3 regions of the Odoribacter sp. genome follow, and region 3 is predicted to be linked to each of the others. Evidence: riboswitches for the same ligand, from Rfam matches in the RefSeq annotation. Region 3 holds a riboswitch; each other region holds the start of a gene.
What was found. Region 3 has a riboswitch for cobalamin ahead of AC5RDS_RS13070 (anaerobic ribonucleoside triphosphate reductase). Riboswitches for the same ligand answer to the same signal wherever they lie in the genome.
Positions count from the first base shown of each region.

Region 1: another riboswitch for cobalamin. It lies ahead of AC5RDS_RS12940 (hypothetical protein); the one in region 3 lies ahead of AC5RDS_RS13070 (anaerobic ribonucleoside triphosphate reductase).
Region 2: another riboswitch for cobalamin. It lies ahead of AC5RDS_RS10325 (acyl-CoA carboxylase subunit beta); the one in region 3 lies ahead of AC5RDS_RS13070 (anaerobic ribonucleoside triphosphate reductase).

Region 1 is NZ_CFKYFN010000094.1:71,310-73,550, reverse strand. Features, by position in the region: gene AC5RDS_RS12945 (TonB-dependent receptor plug domain-containing protein) at 1-749, opposite strand, end outside; gene AC5RDS_RS12940 (hypothetical protein) at 855-1,076, opposite strand; cobalamin riboswitch at 1,070-1,273, opposite strand; partial or broken gene AC5RDS_RS12935 (Rpn family recombination-promoting nuclease/putative transposase) at 1,444-2,083, shown strand; gene AC5RDS_RS12930 (hypothetical protein) at 2,132-2,241, opposite strand, start outside.
Region 2 is NZ_CFKYFN010000078.1:31,340-33,580, reverse strand. Features, by position in the region: gene AC5RDS_RS10330 (4-hydroxyphenylacetate 3-hydroxylase family protein) at 1-204, opposite strand, end outside; cobalamin riboswitch at 482-685, opposite strand; cobalamin riboswitch at 1,045-1,230, shown strand; gene AC5RDS_RS10325 (acyl-CoA carboxylase subunit beta) at 1,448-2,241, shown strand, end outside.
Region 3 is NZ_CFKYFN010000095.1:13,310-15,550, forward strand. Features, by position in the region: gene AC5RDS_RS13070 (anaerobic ribonucleoside triphosphate reductase) at 1-1,089, opposite strand, end outside; cobalamin riboswitch at 1,188-1,384, opposite strand; gene AC5RDS_RS13075 (C-GCAxxG-C-C family protein) at 1,626-2,105, opposite strand; gene AC5RDS_RS13080 (PepSY-like domain-containing protein) at 2,170-2,241, opposite strand, start outside.

The DNA of each region.
Region 1 (2,241 bases), on a different contig from region 3:
TAACCGATACGGCCTTTCCCGGCGATACCGCTATGCCGAGAGCCATTCATTTTAATACCATAAGTATCTTTACCGAGGATAGCTTTATCCGTTGCCGACATATGCAAGAGATTATGGTCTCCGATCTTATAGTTTCGTGCCTGAGCAGTATAATCGAAAGAGGCATCGAAAGAAAGCCCCCGGTAGATCCGTCCACCGACATGAAAAGCCCCTTTGGAAGTTTGATAACTTCCGGCTGCAACTTTGATTCCTCCGGTGAGTTTATCCTTATTCCGTTTGGTGACGATGTTCACCACTCCACCCATCGCATCCGAACCATACATGGCGGAGAAAGGGCCTTTCAGAACTTCCACCTGCTCTACATCGCCTAAAGAAAGTGTCGCCATATTGGTAGTACCGGCCGGTACTCCATCGATCAGGACTGTCGTGTATTTTCCTTCTGTCGGTTTGAATCCCCGGATACTGAAATAAGAATTATATCCCGGATATTCAATCACATCCACATTAACAAAATTTTTCAACAGGTCCGTCAGATTATTGATCCCCGAAGCTTCGATCTGCCGCTTGGTCACCACCTCTACCCGGTTCGGAAGATCTTTCAATAAAGCTCCGGTTTTAGTCGCATGGATCATCACCTCCTCCAAATCTATCCGACGCATGGAATCGGTTTCTACAGTTACAGGTTGCTCTGCATACATGCCCATACAGAACGTAAGGGCAAGAGAAGTTAAAATAAATTTCCTTTTCATCTTGAATTTGTTTTACACCGATATAAATTATTATTTGTTAATTACATACAAGTTTATTCGTTGTAACAGCGGCAAAGCCACTCCCAACAAAGTGAAAGTTTCCTCTCAAAAAACTTGCATAAATTCACCCCATTCATGTGCCACCGGCGCTTCTCCGTTTACCGGAAACATTTTGCATAATTCTAAATTCACCTGAAAAGAAATCATATTGCAGAATCCTGACTGGAAATTGTTTTCCGGCATAATCCCTGCCGTAAAGCACACCCTTTGCAAAATAAAATCAAGTCCGAATCGAGCAACCTTAATCCCCGAAGGTTTATCAATCATACATCATTTCGGCAGGTCTTCTGACTTACTCCAATCTTCAAACGCCCTTCCCATTCTTTCCAGAACAGTGGCTAAAGTATTGTTGAAGATTTTAGCAGAGCTTACAGCAGCGGGTCTGTCCAGGATTCTCACCTGATTCCCTTTTCATCACTTTTCCGTAGCAGCAGAATCGTGACACCAAAATCGGATGCAAAGATATCGATTTTTTTTATTTTAAGAAGATACTTTTACGATATTTTCCAATTTTTCAGACAGACTGCGACCATATTCTTACAGGAGATCTGTATTTCCAGCCACCGGGGAGCCATTGACTGTAGCATGGTCTATGCGAGATTTTGTTCCGTTAACGATTCTTTCAGGGGCTATCATGGCGAAGTTTATCAATCCTTTTACAGATGTCGGATTCAAAATCATTTTCGGACAGGAAATGACAAAGGACCTGCTGATCGACTTTCTGAACGATCTGTTGGTAGGTGAACGGCATATTCAGGATCGGTGTGTTCTTCATGAATTTCCGTCTGGATGATTCTCCGGGCAAACTGCATACGGACATCGTACTCTCCGACCGTGATACACACGAGGTATTTTCGGATAAGCTACGCTTTATTTTCATCGAACTTCCGGCTTTTACGAAGGAAGAAGAAAAATGTATAACTGATTTTGAACGCTGGATTTATGTATTAAAGAACATGAAAACACTAAACCGATTACCGTTTAAGGCCCGCAAAGCGGTGTTCGAAAAACTGGAAAAAATCATCGACTCGCATCACTGACAAAAGAAGAACGCGAAAAGTACGACGAAAGTATCAAGGTCTATCGCGACCAGTTAGTGACAATCGCTTTCGCCAAAGAAAAAGGAATAGAGGAGGGAATGGAGAAAGGCCGGAAAGAAGGCGAAAAAAAAGAAACAGCTGGAAATCGCCCGTAATATGAAAGCAAAAGGTTTTGCCGCAGAAGATATCAGTGAGCTGACCGGCCTTCCCGTCAAAGAAATTAAAGAACTTTAAATTATAGTTTTCCGACTGAATAAATCAATTCAGAAAACCGCATTTTATTTATATCTTTCTTTCAACCCTTCCCTTATCCGGTGCGGAAGTGTCCCCTTTGCGGGCTGCTACCGCTAAAAGGATTCCCAATACCACTCCCAACAAGGCAGCACACAATA
Region 2 (2,241 bases), on a different contig from region 3:
GATCCGCTTGCCGATCAGCGGTGAATAAACAGTCATCAGATCCTGATATTCCGGTTTTTCAGCCAATTCATAAGTTTTGGCTACAGAATTCATAGAAGGACGAATCATCGGGTGGTCGACAGGATTTTCGATCAGCTCACCCATAAAATAAACCTTCAGATTCAATCTGCGGAGGCTTTCAATGTACTCAGCTCTGGTCATCATAATTAGTGGCGTTTTATTGATTAACAATACAATATTTAAAGAATTATTTCTCTAATCAAAAGACACAAAGGACAACTATCGTATGCTATATAACATACGTCTTTCCCTTTACGGAAACGATAGCGCCAGCCTTTTTAAAAAATAAAAAAGCATCCTTTACACATCCTCCCTAAACGAGGTTATGCCTTCGTGTTTTCCAGGACACACCCGTATCCCTTTTCCCAAAATAATTGTGAAAAACAACGCACATACCCTTTGTCCTTATTCCCCAGAACAACTGGCAATTATAGGTCAGGCAGGTCTTCTGACTTGTTCCGGATTTTGCGGCCTTCCCTTCTCCCGGAGGAAAAAGTGACCATAAGAATGCAAAACCCTTTTTAAAGAACATACAGCTGAGGGTACAGTACCGGATTCTCACCGGATTCCCTATTCAACTCATTCCTCCGTGTGAGGATGAGTCACCATGACGACGCAAATGTACCTAAATAAATTTATATTCCTACTTTTTTTCTTTAATTTTTAAATAAAATGAGAAAAATAATTGCAGCAATGAAACAAACCTCTCCTAAAAAATCATAAAATAACACCTCCTTCACCCGAACTTCCTTCTCCTCTCTCAACGTCCGATGAAGTAAAAAATCGATTAAAAACAACGGAATGCATAAAAATAATCGACGATCATCCGGACAACAAAGACCCGCCTCTTATAAAAACAAGAAGTTACAAATTTTTACTCACTGATAATCAACAACAAAATAAAGGAAAAGGGAAAGATTTTATTAAAATTTCAACGGATAAAAGATTTTTTATACTTTTGTCCCATTGAAGTTCTTTACAAGATGTGAATCAGATCGCTCAGGTGCCTCATTACGATGGGGAGAATAGGGAACCGTGTGAAAATCACGGACTGTCGCGCAACTGTAATCACCATAAAAGTTCGGCCAATCATGTCCACTGTCAGCATAAGACGGGAAGGACGGCTAAAACGGTGAAAGTCAGGATACCTGCCTCAGCGAATTGACAATGCTTTCGCGGAATAAAGCCAGAGTCAGCCCTTATCAGACCGACACCCGTCCGGGTAAATATACCCCTGCGTATTCTTTATTTTGTGAAAGCTAAGTTTAAGCCATGCTCAACGGTAACAATCGATGATTAACGAGTAATTATCAATCGGCTACACTTACGAATCTTAAAAGAGATTGCCAGAATAATAAAGCAATTAATAGATGTAAACTGACTTAGCATGAGAAAATCGTTTGAAAAATTCCTGGCGAGACAGGAAGCCTTAGCCCGGCAATACGGCGAAGCATATGAAGAAAAACAACACAACCGCGGCAAACTGACAGCCCGGGAACGAATAGAATTTCTTTTTGATGAAGGCACCTTCGAGGAAGTCGATGCTTATTCTCCATCGGCCACCACCTCTTTCGGTAAAACAGTACGTTCCTATGGAGACGGAGTTATTACCGGATTTGGAAATATAAACGGCAGACAGGTATTTGCCTATTCCCAGGACTTCAATGTTCAGGGAGGATCATTGGGTTCTGTACACGCTGCCAAAATTATAAAAGTACAGGATATGGCCCTGAAAACAGGTTCTCCTGTTGTAGGCCTGATCGATTCGGGAGGAGCGCGCATACAGGAAGGAGTGGCCAGTCTGGCCGGATATGCCGGTATTTTCCGCCGTAATGTACTGGCCTCCGGGGTCATTCCCCAAATATCGGTGATCATGGGTCCGGCAGCAGGCGGCGCCGTTTATTCCCCGGCACTCACCGACTTTATCTTTATGACTGCCGCAACCAGTTATATGTTTGTTACAGGCCCCAATGTCGTTAAACAAGTGTTGAATGAGACCATCTCTCCCGAAGAATTGGGAGGGGCTTCAGTACATGCTGTCAAATCAGGAGTCGCTGATTTTGTTTTCAACGATGACGAGAACACTCTGCGGGGAGTGAAAATGCTGCTTTCCTATCTTCCTTCCAACAATATCGAGAATGCTCCCTATCTGGCCACCGACGATCCGGCGGACCGTATAGA
Region 3 (2,241 bases):
AGGTAAATAATTCACGCCCCGTTTCTTTTTCCAGATCTGAATCGGAAAGATAGCCGTACCTCCGCTTCCCACTCCCCGATAGGTAGAGGTCAGCATTTCCCGAATAATACAACGGCCTTCGGCAGAAGTATCCGTACCGTAATTGACAGAACTGAAAACAACCTGATTGCCTCCCCGGCTATGAATGGTATTCATATTATGGATAAAAGCCTCCATAGACTGATGTACACGACTTACCGTCCGGTTGATCGCATGTTGTAAAACCCGCTCATCCCCGCTCAAACCGTCCAGCTCAATCCGGACATAATCTTTGATGGGAAAATGGTACAGGTGTTTGTAATCTTCGCCGGTAATCTCTTCCAATACTTTCACCTCTTCGATAAAACTATTCCGCACATAAGGTGCCAGATAAAAATCAAAAGCCGGAATCGCCTGTCCGCCATGCATTTCATTCTGAGCCGTCTCGAGCGAAATGCAACCGAGGATGCTAGCCGTCTCGATCCGTTTTGCCGGACGGGATTCACCATGACCGACATAGAATCCGTTTTTCAGGATCTTATCCAAGGGATGCTGTACGCAGGTGAGACTTTTGGTCGGATAATAATCTTTATCGTGTATGTGCAGATATCCTTGCCGAACGGCATTTTTTACTTCTTCTACCAACAAATAATCGTCGACAAACGGCTTTGTCGTTTCACTGGAAAATTTCATCATCATCCCGGCAGGCGTATCCGCATTCATATTGGCATTTTCCCGGGTCACCTCATTCGATTTCGTCTCTATGATTTCCAAAAAAATATCCCGGGTTTTCGCTTTACGGGCCACACTACGCTGATTCCGGTAAGCAATATATAATTGAGCCACATCTTTACGGCGGCTCTTCATCAATTCGATTTCCACACAGTTTTGAATATCTTCGACACTCATCTGCTCCTGTCCCCGGCAAGCGATACGATCGGCAATTTCATGTGCCAATTGCATATCTTCTCCTTTATCGGTATGCAGCATCGCTCTTCTCACTGCAGCAACGATTTTCTCCTCATTAAAGCCAACTACACGGCCATCTCTTTTCAATACAGTCTGAATCATTATTTTACTTTTTAATCATAAACCGATAACCCATAAGGCAAGGAGAGGACAAAAAAAAGACAAGCGAATCCTTCTTTCCGGCCTTTCCTCGAAAGCCTCAGAAAACAATAATTACGGCAGGTCTTCTGACTTACTCCCGGTTTAAACAACCTTCCCGCCAATAACGGCAGTGGTTCTTCTCGGGTTTAAACCGCTCTACGGAGCTTACAGCAGCGGGACTGTCCGGGATTCTCACCCGATTCCCTTTTCATCTCATCCCTACGCTAGGATAAGAACCGAAATCAAGACAAAAATAGAAAGTTTTTTACGAAGAGAAAAATATTTTCAGAAACTTTTCTGACATTTTTTCAAAGTAACAGATTATCAAAGTTTTCCAATACAAATCTTTTAATCTAGAATCCGGCACATTCAAACTATTGATAATCAACATATAACTACAAAACAAAATTCAAATCATCAAGCAATCAAACATTTAAAAGTTTTCCAAAATAAAAATCCAAAAATTAATCGAGTTAATATTTTTCAGCATTGATATTTTATTCTTCGTCTTTTACTTTTGATTTTTCATTTTGTAGATATTCCACCCAAATTCGGGCTGCTTCTTCCACTGTTTTGAGACAAGGACGTTTTTTATAATATTCGGGTGTCCGGGCTTCAGGCACCGGATCGAACCCGATTCTTGAGGGAGTCACCCCCAACAATTCACCGCAGATCAACGAACCGTTACGCTTCACAAATTTCTCTGCCAATTGTTGTACCAGTCTATAATTCGCTTCTTTCCCTTCCCTATCTTTTCCCTCTACACAACCTGTTTCGAGGCCTGCCAATATAAACATTCCGCAAGCAGCACCGCAAGTCATTCTCATCCGACCGATCCCTCCACCGAACGAAGCCGACATCCGTAATGCCTGTTCGAAAGTATAACCATACTCGTCTGCAAAAGCAGCACATACCGACTGTGAACAATTGTAGCCTTGCCGGAATAATTCGACGGCACGCTGTATCCGGTCTTCCATCATCCTATTTTTTAATGTCCGGCAAAAGTAACGAAAGACCGTGAGAATAGGAAATCTATTTCTTCTATTGCGTAATAATATTCCCTTGCAAATCTATATCCAAAGCCATATCGAGTCCCGGTTGTTGTTTAGGGGT